4 regions of the Pseudoalteromonas sp. T1lg76 genome follow, and region 4 is predicted to be linked to each of the others. Evidence: predicted binding sites of a transcription regulator. Region 4 holds the regulator's gene; each other region holds the start of a gene.

Region 1 (3,189 bases), on a different contig from region 4:
TCTCGTTAAAGACATTTTGTTCGCGGCCAATGCAGGTCGCCAAAGACATAACATGATTTTCCCGCAGTGGATCGATAGGCGGGTTAGTCACCTGAGCAAATTTCTGGCGGAAATAGTCGAACAGAGATCTATGTCCCTCGGAAAGCACGGCAAACGGGGTATCATCACCCATGGAGCCGGTCGCTTCCTGGCCATTTTCACCCATCACTCGGATCACCTGATCCAACTCTTCATTGGTATAGGCGAACATCTTTTGATAGATAAGCAGAGTTTCTTCGTCGAATGAGCGGTTGCCCGCCTCTTTATCGCTCAGTAACTCAAAAGGCGTCAGGCGCTTAACGTTTTGCTCAAGCCATTGCTTGTAAGGGTGGCGAGCTTTTAGATCCTGATCGATTTCATCGGAATGCCACACCTTGCCATGCAAAGTATCTATGACCATCAGCTCACCTGGGCCTACCCTGCCTTTTTCCACCACCTCATCGGCGGCATAATCCCAGATCCCTACTTCTGAGGCCAGGGTAATAAAGCCGTCCTGGGTCAACACATAGCGTGCTGGACGCAGGCCGTTTCTATCCAGATTACAAGCGGCGAAGCGACCATCCGACATCACTATGCCGGCTGGGCCGTCCCAGGGCTCCATATGCATGGAGTTAAAATCGTAGAAGGCGCGTAAATCCTCATCCATGGCGCGGTTTTTCTGCCATGCTGGCGGCACCAACATACGCATGGCTCGGAACAAGTCCATGCCGCCGGCCAAAAACAGCTCGAGCATATTATCCAGGCTCGATGAATCCGAACCGCTTTCATTCACAAAAGGCGCCGCGGTCTGTAAGTCCGGCAACAGCGGCGAGGCAAATTTATAGGCGCGAGCTCTGGCCCATTGGCGGTTGCCCGTGATGGTGTTGATCTCGCCATTGTGCGCCAAATATCTAAACGGCTGGGCCAAAGGCCAGCGCGGTTGGGTATTGGTAGAGAAGCGTTGGTGGAACACGCAGATCGCCGTGGTCATACGCATATCGGCCAAGTCGAGATAAAAATTAGGCAAGTCTTCGGGCATCATCAAGCCCTTGTAGACGGTCACCAAACCAGACAAGCTGGCGATATAAAAATCCTTATCCTGCTGCAACTGCTTTTCGATTCGGCGCCGGGCGATATACAAGCGGCGCTCTAAATCCTTGGGCCGCCAGCCCTCAGGGGCACTGACAAATACCTGCACAAACTGCGGCAATTGCGCCAAGGCAATATCACCCAGATAACTGGTATCCACCGGCACCTCGCGCCAGCCCACCAAGGTCAGGGTTTCCTGCTCTAATTCTTTTGCCACCAGCGTCTTGGCCGCCTGGGCCTGGACGGGATCCTGACTTAAAAAAAGCATGCCGACAGCATAGTTTTTACCCAGCAACCAATCATTTTCTTTGGCAATAGCACGAAAGAAGCTATCGGGCTTTTGCATCAATAAACCACAGCCATCGCCGGTTTTACCATCGGCAGAAATACCGCCACGATGCTCCATACGCGCCAATCCGGTAATGGCGGTGCGAATAAGTTTATGGCTAACCTGACCGTTGACCTGGGCTATTAAGCCAAAGCCGCAATTATCTTTTTCTAAACTTGAGTCATATAACATGTTGGACCCCTCTCCCCATTGCTACTGCGTGCTAGCTTGGCAATTATTGACCCTTGCTGTGGTGCTAGCGGACCGTCAACGCTAACCCTTTGCATCTGGGGTGTCAACGAAATAACGAATACATATTCACAATCTTGAATATTTTTCATTATTTGTGATCACCATAAAAAGTAAACACCTTGTACTATTTATCCGCTTTATATTCGTTATTTTTAACATGACACCAGTGTCAAAATGAAAAAACGCTAAATTACGTTAAGGTAAACCTGCACTTTACGTTAACGTAAATGAAATCTCATAGTGAATAATTATTCACAGCGAGCAGTGGGTATTCACTGGTTTTTTAATTGTATGCAGGGCAGGCTTGTTTGAGTCGGGACATCAGTTGCGTACGCAACGCCTGTTTCTGCATCTGCGCGATCTCACTATTAATATCCAACATTAACCTTTGCCACTGAGGCCGCGCCGTTGACAGCGCAAAATACAAGGACTGCTCGGTGATAGCCGGTTGCAATACTCGGTAGCTATCGCTGGCGACATTCTGACGCTGAGCCAGGGTGTTTATCACTAGGGGATCGGCCACAATCAGGTTGACTCGCCCCGAAAGTAATAATTGCAGGTTCTGGCTGTCGTCTATGGCTTGCTGCACAATCACGCGACCACCGTCGAGCACTTTGTCAACCTCGGGTGCATTTTGGTAGCCACGTACCACGCCCACAGCATAATCGGACAAGGATTGAGGAGCCGGAGCCTGGGTGAGCTCGCTGTTGGCGGCGCTAATATAATGCACGGGAGTGTGGGCGTAAGGAGAGGACAAGGCTAAATGCTGTAAACGAGTATTGCCCAGCACCACATCGGACGGTGCCGAAGCTTCTATTTCATATTCGGGAGCGAGTATATCCACATGACCCAGCTCCGCCATACGCACAGCACGGGCCCAGGGTAAAAAGCGAAATTCGGGATTGTAGCCGGCCTGTATTATCACCGCCGCCATATACTGAAGCAGCCAGCCACCTTGGCATTCTTGCCGGCCTATATAGGGAGGCCAATCAAGAGTAGCTACCACCGCCTTGCGCTCTCGGCCGCCATCAAAACTCAGAGTCGCACCCTGCCACATACCGGTGTAACTGTAGTTCTGATTATCAAGTCGGTATTCCAGGGTTACTTGTGTCACCTTGTCTGCTGCTACGACCCACTTAAACGGCCAGCTTGTCGCGAGGAGTAACACGAGTATTCCCTGAATTCGCACTGAGAACATCACCCACTTCCATAGTCACCCATTAATGCCTAGATGAAAGTGTAATAGATGCTGGCGAGATGGAAAGAAAAGAAAAAGAAAAGCCGGCGACTGCCGGCTTAAGTATTATTTTTATCGTTTATCAACGACATAACCCTTGGTTGCGCCCAAGAGCATAGCCTGTTTGCTTATTCGGCGCTGTCCGCTTCTTTATATTTAGCAGCAGTTTCTTGAATAAGTGGCTGTAATTCACCGCGTTGGAACATTTCGATAATAATGTCACAGCCGCCGATCAACTCGCCTTCAACCCAAAGCTGTGGGAAGG
Region 2 (3,189 bases), on a different contig from region 4:
CCGGTTGGGTGGAACTGCCACATTTCCATGTCTTGCATCGCAACGCCGGCACGTGTTGCCATACCAACACCGTCACCTGTATTGATGTGCGCGTTTGTAGTAGAGGCGAAGATACGACCTGCACCACCGGTTGCAAGAACCACGGCTTTCGATTTGAAGTAAACAACTTCACCGGTTTCGATGTCGATTGCTGTACAACCAACAACGGCGCCGTCGTCGTTTTTAACTAGATCAAGCGCATACCACTCAGAATAAACGTTGGTTTTGTTTTTAACGTTCTGTTGGTATAGGCAGTGTAGCAGTGCGTGACCTGTACGGTCGGCAGCAGCCGCTGTACGAGCCGCTTGCTCACCACCAAAATTCTTAGACTGACCGCCGAAAGGACGCTGATATACACGGCCATTTTCAAAACGTGAGAATGGTAGACCCATGTTCTCAAGCTCGGTAATAGCTTCCGGGCCAGTTTTACACATGTATTCGATAGCGTCTTGGTCACCGATGTAATCAGAACCTTTAACGGTATCGTACATGTGCCATTCCCAGTTATCCTCGTGCGAGTTACCTAGCGCAACTGTGATACCACCTTGCGCAGAAACTGTGTGTGAACGAGTTGGGAAAACTTTAGAAATAAGAGCACAAGACTTGCCCGATTCGGTGATAGCTAGTGCTGCACGCATACCCGCGCCGCCGGCACCAATTACTACCGCATCAAATTCGCGAACTGAATATTTCACTTAAACACCCCATAGTACGAATAGGCCGATCACTACGTAAGCAAGAGCCATAAGGTTTAGTACGAAGCCAAGAAACGCGCGTAGTTGAGCGTTCTTTACGTAGTCAGTTAATACCTGCCATAGGCCGATGCGTGTATGCACCATGATGCAAATTAGTGCCACCAGGGTGAACACTTTCATCGCTAGGTTGCCGAATAGGCCTGACCATGCTTCATAGGTTAGTGCTGGAGTGCAAAGCAGATAACCAATAATAAATAGTGCGTAAGCACTGATAACTAGCGCTGTAGCACGAAGAGATACGAAATCCTGAACGCCATTGCGCTTAAGAGATGCTTGATTTAAGACCATAGCCAAACTCCCGCTAAAACAGCAACAATTACCCATAACACTAGGGCTGCTTTAGCCGTCGCGTTACCTGAGTCTAATTCTTTCCACGGGCCCAAATCTTGGACTAAGTGGCGTACACCTGCGATGAAGTGATACGAAAGAACGGTGAGGGTACCCCAGGCGATAAATTTGGCAACAAACCCGGTTAACAGGCTTTTGACAAATTCAAATCCTTCCGGAGAAGATAGAGACTCAGCCCATGCCCAAATCACAAAGGTCAAGGCAAAGAACATTGCTACACCGGTGACGCGGTGAAGAATTGATGCTTTGGCCGTTGCTGGCATAGAGATGGTCGTTAGATCGAGATTTACAGGTCTTTGCTTTTTCACAGTTACTTGCCCATCTTGCTCACATTGAAAAATAGAGCCATCTACATTGTTTTTATAACCATTTATGCATCACTGCATAAATGCGCTCACAGAAATAAACCGTAGACATGCGAAAAATTCACTTTAGGTGTTCGACTTTAAAGCGAATTTCCACTGATTTGTCATAATCGGTTTACTCAAAGACGTTACGGTATTGAACCTCAGACAGTATATAAGTCTGTAGAGGATATTACAATTCTTGTTTAGTCTCGCAGGTTTGCGAATTAGCCATTGGTATAATATTTAATCTGTGAGGAATATTTATTATACCTAGATGCATTAAAATTGACTTTCTACCCCTCTTGTACGTTAGAATGAGCGCAATTTGCTTAACATTAGTATCACGCATAACAGCAGCAGCTTGTTATTCTTATTAGGAGATAAATAGATGGCAGATAAGAAAGCCACAGTTCATATTGATGGACACGACCCTATCGAGCTTCCAATTTATGAAGGCACAGCGGGTCAAGACGTTATCGACGTTCGTACCTTGGGCTCTCACGGTTACTTCACTTACGACCCAGGCTTTATGTCGACTGGCTCTTGTGACTCATCTATCACCTACATCGATGGCGCCAAGGGTGTACTACTACACCGCGGCTACCCTATCGACCAACTAGCCGAAAACTCAAACTACACCGAGCTATGCTACCTACTGTTAAACGGCGAACTGCCAACAGCAGAGCAACTTGAAAAATTCTCAAACTCAATCACATTAAGCACCATGGTCCATGAGAAGGTTGCAGCCTTCTTCCAGGGTTTCCGTGTTGACGCACACCCAATGGCCATGCTGTGTGGTGTAGTTGGTGCTATGTCTTCTTTCTATCACCAGGACCTGGACATTGCCGACCCAATTCAGCGTAAACGCAGCGCCATTCGCCTAGTCGCCAAGCTGCCAACAATCGCAGCCATGGCTTACAAATACACTATTGGTCAGCCTTTCGTTTACCCACGTAACGATCTGAGCTACGCAGAAAACTTCCTACACATGATGTTCTCTGTGCCTTCGGAAGAATACAAGGTAAGCCCAGTGCTAGCGAAAGCTATGGACCGTATCTTTATGCTTCACGCCGACCACGAGCAAAACGCGTCAACGTCGACAGTACGTATCGCCGGCTCTTCAGGCGCTAACCCTTATGCATGTATCGCAGCCGGTATCGCATCACTTTGGGGCCCTGCTCACGGCGGTGCTAACGAAGCTTGCTTGACCATGCTACAAGAAATCGGTTCGGTTGACCGTATCGACGAATACGTTGCTAAAGCGAAAGATAAGAACGACCCGTTCCGTCTAATGGGCTTCGGTCACCGTGTTTACAAGAACTTCGACCCACGTGCCACGGTAATGCGTGAAACCTGTCACGAAGTACTGAAAGAACTTAACATCGAAGATCCACTACTAGACGTAGCTATGCGCCTAGAGCAAATCGCTCTGGAAGACCCATACTTCGTTGAGAAGAAGCTATACCCGAACGTAGACTTCTACTCAGGTATCATTCTTAAGGCAATCGGTATTCCTACCAGCATGTTCACAGTGATCTTTGCTATGGCCCGTACCGTAGGTTGGATCTCACACTGGGATGAAATGCTATCTCAGCCTGGTCACAAGATCAGCCGCCCACGTCAGCTTTATAAAGGCGCGACCAAGCGTGATTATGTGAGCCCGGCAGAGCGCTCATAATCCAAGGTGATTCTTAATATAG
Region 3 (3,189 bases), on a different contig from region 4:
TAGCAACCAAGCGTTCTATCGATGATCTGGTGCCTGAGTACGAAGACAAGATGTATGGTCACTTGAAGAAGGACACCGCCGATGCCGTGGTAGCCATGATTGAGCCTATTCAACAGCGCTTTAAAGAGATCCGTGCGGATCAGGCGTTGTTGGATCAGATCATGCGCAGCGGCGCTGAGAAAGCCAGAGCGAAGGCAGCGCCGACATTAAAAGCAGTGTACGACGCACTTGGCTTTATTCCGCGTCCTTAAGCGTTAGGGCAGAAATAGACTAATCCAAAGCCAAGCGTGTAAATGCTTGGCTTTTTAGTGGAAGATTCCATGTTATTAATGATCGACAACTACGACTCATTTACCTTTAACTTGGTGCAGTATTTCCAGCGTCTTGACCAGGAAGTCTTGGTTAAGCGCAACGATGAATTGACCCTGGCCGATATTCAAGCGCTTAAACCCGAGCATATAGTACTGTCGCCCGGACCATGCAGTCCCAATGAGGCGGGTATTTCCCTTGATCTGGTGCGCCGTTTTCAGGGCAGTATTCCTATTCTTGGTGTTTGCCTAGGACATCAAACCATAGCCCAGGCCTTAGGCGCTCAAGTGGTGCGTGCCAGAGAGGTTATGCATGGTAAAACTTCTGTGATACGTACTACACAGCAGGGCGTTTTTGCCGGATTAGACGAGCGCATTGAGGTGTGTCGTTATCATTCCTTGGTGGTGGCCCCGGAAACCTTACCAGCCGAGCTGAAAATTACCGCTTGGACCGAGAATGAGCAGGGGGAGATGGATGAAATCATGGGCTTATTGCATACCGATAAGGCCTTAGAAGGGATTCAGTTTCACCCGGAAGCCATTCTTACCCAGCACGGGTTGGACATGCTAAAGCACTTTATCCAGCGAAATTAACGCTCAGAATATAGCAACTCAGCAGGCACACTTGGTTCAAGTCTAAAGGCGTAGATTCCTCGCGCCAATGTGAGTACCAACTTACACCTCTTCATCAAAGAAGACATTGAAGCTTAAGCCTGTGCTTTATGACTCCACCTAGGTAAGCCGTCATAGTTCAGCGGCGTGGCCAAGATTTTGGTGCAGGCCAATGGCTCTTGCCAGAACCATTGGTTGTAGCGGATGAACGGCGGTAATGCTGTGGCTATCTTGGCCTGCAAAATCCTCAACTTACCCCTTTACCTGGTATCGATTTAGGTACTTTCACCCAGCAAACTGATGCAAAATAAGCCGTTGCTGAAAATATTTTGTAAATTTTTTACGTATATTCATTCAAATACTGTTCAGTATGCGCTTTGACGGCGGCAACTCATGCCATATGGCTTCTTTATTAATGGCGCTAAAATAGTTATTCACTCAAGGTGAAAATCTACCCTCAATGCCTGTGTTTACGGGGTCTGCATGAAAGCTTTGCATGAGACTTTACGGGTTTTTTCTGAAATAATGATGTTATTCATGTAGTGCTTTGTCCGTCGCCTTAATGGCGGATTTCATAGCCTTGTTAAGAGTGTTGCACTAGCTTTAAGGTCCCCAGACCTGTACTTGGTACCCACTTTTAACGCCAGACTCAATGAGGAAAGAAAATGACAGTTAATCGCGCTTTATTTGATGAAGTAATGGTTCCTAACTACAACCCATCGGATGTGATCCCGGTACGCGGCGAAGGTGCTCGTGTATGGGACCAGCAAGGCCGTGAGTTTATCGACTTTGCCGGTGGTATTGCGGTTAACTGTTTGGGTCATTGTCATCCAGCGCTAGTTACGGCATTAAAAGAGCAGGGCGAGAAACTTTGGCACCTGTCGAATATTTGGACCAATGAGCCGGCACTGCGTTTAGCCAAAAAAATGACCGACGCGACCTTTGCCGAGCAGGTTTATTTTGCCAACTCGGGTGCGGAAGCTAACGAAGCGGCACTAAAGCTTGCTCGTCGCTGGGCCCTAGATAACTTCGGTGCACAAAAATCAAAAATCATTGCCTTTAACCAAGGCTTCCACGGTCGTACCTTCTTTACCGTAACCGTGGGTGGCCAGGCTGCTTATTCAGACGGTTTCGGTCCTAAGCCGGGTGATATTGTGCATTGTGATTACAACGACCTGGAAGCATTCAAGTCATTGATCGATGACAACACGTGTGCGGTTATGATGGAGCCACTGCAAGGTGAAGGCGGCATCATTGCTCCTGAAGCTGATTTCGTTAAGGGCGTACGTGAGTTGTGCGATAAGCACAATGCACTGCTTATTTTCGATGAAGTACAAACAGGTGTTGGCCGTACCGGTGAGCTTTATGCTTATCAGGGTCTGGGTGTAACTCCAGATATCATGAGCTCGGCTAAAGCCTTGGGCGGCGGTTTCCCTATCGGTGCCATGCTGACCACTACAGAGATTGCCAAGCACCTTAAGCCGGGTACGCACGGTTCAACCTACGGCGGTAACCCGCTGGCGTGTGCGGTAGCCGAAGCGGCTTTCGACACTATCAATGACCCTGCGGTATTAGCAGGCGTAAAAGAAAAAGAAGCGCTATTTAAGCAACTTCTAAATGACATCAATGCTAAGTACGATGTTTTCAGTGATGTGCGTGGTAAAGGCTTGCTTATCGGTGCAGTAGTGAACGATAAGTTCAAGGGTCGTGCCCGTGAATTCCTGGTTGCCAGCATGGAACAAGGTTTGATGTCGCTTGTGGCCGGTGCCGATGTGGTACGTTTTACACCGTCATTGGTGATCAGCGAAGAAGAGATTCGTGAAGGCATGGCACGCTTTGAAAAAGCGGTTGCCAGCCTAGTTTAAGCACTTCACCGCGGCGTTCTGTCTAACTACTAGAACGCCGGTCAATTTGAAGTTTGGCGCTGCATGGCGCGGCGCCAGGCTTGTTATGGTTTAACCTTTAGGGAGTAAGCGGATCTATGATGGTTCTTCGCCCAATCCGACAACAAGATTATCAAGAGCTGCTCGTTATCGCCGAGGAGTCGGGGCATGGTTTTACCTCGCTGCCACTGAATGAAGAGTTGTTGCAGAATAAGATCACCCGTTCTATTGAATCCTTCGCCAAGCCGACAGCAAAAGCCGGTGATGAAGGCTACTTGTTTGTTCTTGAAGATAGCGAAACCGGTGAAATCGCCGGTACCTGTGGCATTGAAGCTGCGGTGGGTTTAGATGATGCATTTTATCACTACCACCTTTCCAAAGTGATC
Region 4 (3,189 bases):
CGATGACAAGGGGCCTGTAACCGTTGTGTCTAAGCGTTTTGTCGGCACCGAGTATGTTTATCGGGTGCAGGTGTTAGGGCAAGAGATTGAAATACCAGTAAAACAACCTGAACAAGAGTTTTTGCCGGGACAAAGGCTATCTATTACAATTAGTTCACATGCGGTGAATTTTTTCACCGCCTAAAACAGCCCCAGCCCGCAGCGCAGGCGGGCACAATCCAAGAATAAAAACATAGGAAATTAGATGGCCAAAGCGCAATCCGGCGTGTGCGCGCAAGCTAACTTACATGGCTTGCATCTGTTTTTTAATGTCCTTGATGGTCAGGATGAAGCACTCAAGGGCAAACTTGCTCAGCTCCTCGATGTGCAGACGGAGTTTGACGAGCGCTTCTCTGAGGCCATGGTGGCCAGCTTTGTTGCCATCGGCGCTCAGTATTGGCCGCTATTACACCCCCAACGTACACCATCAACACTCACGAGTTTTCCTCGTATCAGTCATAGCGATCATAGCGTCGGTGTGCAGCCATTCGATTTATTTGTGCAAATACGCTCGGACCGTGAAGACGTAAATCACCTTTTTGGTCAGCGGGTTTTGCAATTATTGGCAGGAAAGGTGGAGCTGGTCGAGGAAATCAGCTGTTTCCGCTTTCTCGATGGTCGCGATTTTAACGGCTTTGTTTATGCTCCGGATACCCCTTTCGGGCGCCAGAAAATGCTTACCGCTTTAGTCAGTGACGAAGAGTATTTTGCGCATGGCAGCTATATCCATGTGCAGCGCTTTACCCATAACCTCACGTCCTGGCAGGCACTAAGTCAGGAAGATCAGGAGCTGGTAATGGGACGCACGCGTCTTGACAGTGAACTGTTGATGCCGCTTAACGCCAACAGTCATGCGGTGTGCACCGAGTTAAAAGATGAAAAGGGCCAGCCGTTGTTATTACATCAGGGTATGCCCTTTGCGAGTATGAATAAACAAGGTCTGCTGTCGGTGACCTGCGCCGCCAGTGGTAATGCCTTTGCGCAAATGCTTAATAGCCAGCTGGGTAATTATCTGCATTATGATGCCTGGCTCGACTTCACCCAGGCGGATATGGGCGCGGCTTTCTTTGCTCCCTCGGTGGAATTACTGAAAAGTTTATAAGTAATTGAACAAAGAAAAAGAGGCGAGCGCCTCTTTTTTTATACGTTATCGAATAGTTTGCGTACCCGATCTAAGGTGACATCGATTTCAGACACCTTGGCGGGAGCAATAAAGATGGTATCGTCACCGGCTATGGTACCCAGTACGCCATCGGCCTTGCCCAAGGAGTCGAGCAGGCGGGCAATCAATTGCGCCGCACCCGGGCTGGTGTTGATGATGATCATCATTTCATTGTGAACTATATCGATCACCAATTGGCGCAGTGGGGACTTAGCGGTTGGTACGGCGAGTTCGGCCGGCAAACAGTACACCATTTCCTGTTTGGCATTACGGGTTCGCACCGCGCCGAATTTACTAAGCATGCGCGAAACCTTGCTTTGACTGATGTTGTCAAAACCTTGTTCTTTAAGGGCGTCGACAATCTCACCTTGTGAACCAAAGTTTTCTTCTTTAAGAATTGCCTTAAAGGCTTTTACTAAAGCTTCCTGTTTTTCTTGCGCTTGCATAATGTCATTCTTCTTTGCAAATTGTTGTCAATATTCTACCTAAGAAGTCAGTGTATTTCATCTTAGTAGGGTCTGTTGACCTTTGCTGTTTGTTTCTTCAGCAGTTTGTAGTGTATTTATACAAGGCGGCACATGTGTGGTGTAGTTATTCTACATGAACATGTAACAACACAGTAGAAATGCGCTACAAGCGCTGCCCTAAGGGTTCATCTAAACGCATCCTGCTCTGTGTTACTCGCTATGTACATAGAATGACTATGCACCATAACGAGCGTCGTGACCAGAATGCGTTTAGATTGAACATAAAGTAAACCTCAAAGATAAACAGACCCTAGAATCTTTACAGTTAAGTTTACGACTATGGTCGAGATTATCCTCAAAATAACGCGGATTAATTTGTCTTTATCGCCTATTTTCATTATCTTTAGGCCATCTTTAGGTCTGATGACCCTAATCTCACATAACCTAGTCTCGTTATTTACGGAGAATTAAAATGAAAGTTGCCGTTTTAGGTGCTGCCGGTGGTATCGGTCAAGCGCTATCTTTACTACTAAAAAATAGCCTTCCTGCTGGTTCTGAACTGTCTCTATACGACGTAGCGCCTGTTGTTCCTGGTGTTGCCGTAGACCTATCACACATCCCAACTGCAGTAGCAGTAAAAGGTTTCGGTAAAGACGACCTTGATGCAGCACTAAGCGGTTGTGACGTTGTTTTGATCCCAGCGGGTATGCCACGTAAGCCGGGCATGGATCGTGCTGACCTATTCAACGTAAACGCGAGCATCATCCAGACTCTTGCTGAAGGCATAGTTAAAAACTGTCCTAAAGCCATGGTGGGTGTTATCACTAACCCGGTAAACGGCACTGTGCCAATCGTTGCTGAAGTATTCAAAAAAGCGGGTACTTATGACCCAGCTCGCGTATTCGGTGTAACAACGCTTGATGTTATCCGTGCCGAGACTTTCGTTGCCGAGCTTAAAGGTCTAGACGTTAGCCAGGTTAAAGTTCCTGTGATCGGTGGTCACTCGGGCACAACGATTCTTCCTCTTCTTTCACAAGTGGAAGGCGCTACTTTCTCTGACGAGGAAATCGCAGCACTTACTACACGTATTCAAAACGCGGGTACTGAAGTTGTTGAAGCTAAAGCCGGTGGCGGTAGCGCAACACTTTCAATGGGTGCAGCGGCAGCACGTTTCTGCCTATCACTAGTGAAAGGCCTACAGGGTGAAGACGTGATCGAATACGCTTACGTTGAAGGTAATGGTGAAGACGCACAATTCTTCGCACAGCCAGTACGTCTTGGTAAGAACGGTGTTGAAGAGCTTCTTTCTTACGGCGAGCTAAGCGCGTTTGAGCAAAAAGCAAAAGACGACATGCTTGCAACTCTGAACAAAGACATCCAAGAAGGTGTCGACTTCATGAATAAATAAGCTAACGCCTTTGGGCAGTTAGTCGCATCCCTTGAGTATTACTCGCGGATGCATAAGCCTCTACAGATTGTTGTAGGGGCTTTTTTTATGCCTTTTTACATACAATTAACTGG

The links. Region 4 encodes ArgR, which controls arginine synthesis, uptake and breakdown. Its sites were predicted from a motif close to ANTGAATANNTATTCANT; they were not measured.
Region 1: gltB (glutamate synthase large subunit) is a predicted target of ArgR. The motif match lies at 1,741-1,758, and genes of this name have one in related genera.
Region 2: C2M35_RS09660 (citrate synthase) is a predicted target of ArgR. The motif match lies at 1,763-1,780, and genes of this name have one in related genera.
Region 3: C2M35_RS13000 (aspartate aminotransferase family protein) is a predicted target of ArgR. The motif match lies at 1,342-1,359, and genes of this name have one in related genera.

Annotation. Positions count from the first base shown of each region.
Region 1 is NZ_PQCE01000003.1:51,226-54,414, forward strand. It holds gene gltB (glutamate synthase large subunit) at 1-1,627, opposite strand, end outside; gene C2M35_RS00820 (substrate-binding periplasmic protein) at 1,971-2,801, opposite strand; gene C2M35_RS00825 (Grx4 family monothiol glutaredoxin) at 3,053-3,189, opposite strand, start outside.
Region 2 is NZ_PQCE01000025.1:49,285-52,473, reverse strand. It holds gene sdhA (succinate dehydrogenase flavoprotein subunit) at 1-734, opposite strand, end outside; gene sdhD (succinate dehydrogenase, hydrophobic membrane anchor protein) at 735-1,082, opposite strand; gene sdhC (succinate dehydrogenase, cytochrome b556 subunit) at 1,073-1,450, opposite strand; gene C2M35_RS09660 (citrate synthase) at 1,878-3,167, shown strand.
Region 3 is NZ_PQCE01000034.1:109,688-112,876, forward strand. It holds gene trpS (tryptophan--tRNA ligase) at 1-251, shown strand, start outside; gene C2M35_RS12995 (anthranilate synthase component II) at 321-902, shown strand; gene C2M35_RS13000 (aspartate aminotransferase family protein) at 1,586-2,785, shown strand; gene astA (arginine N-succinyltransferase) at 2,902-3,189, shown strand, end outside.
Region 4 is NZ_PQCE01000010.1:14,668-17,856, forward strand. It holds gene C2M35_RS04290 (ABC transporter ATP-binding protein) at 1-184, shown strand, start outside; gene C2M35_RS04295 (Dyp-type peroxidase) at 245-1,141, shown strand; gene argR (transcriptional regulator ArgR) at 1,180-1,647, opposite strand; gene mdh (malate dehydrogenase) at 2,141-3,076, shown strand.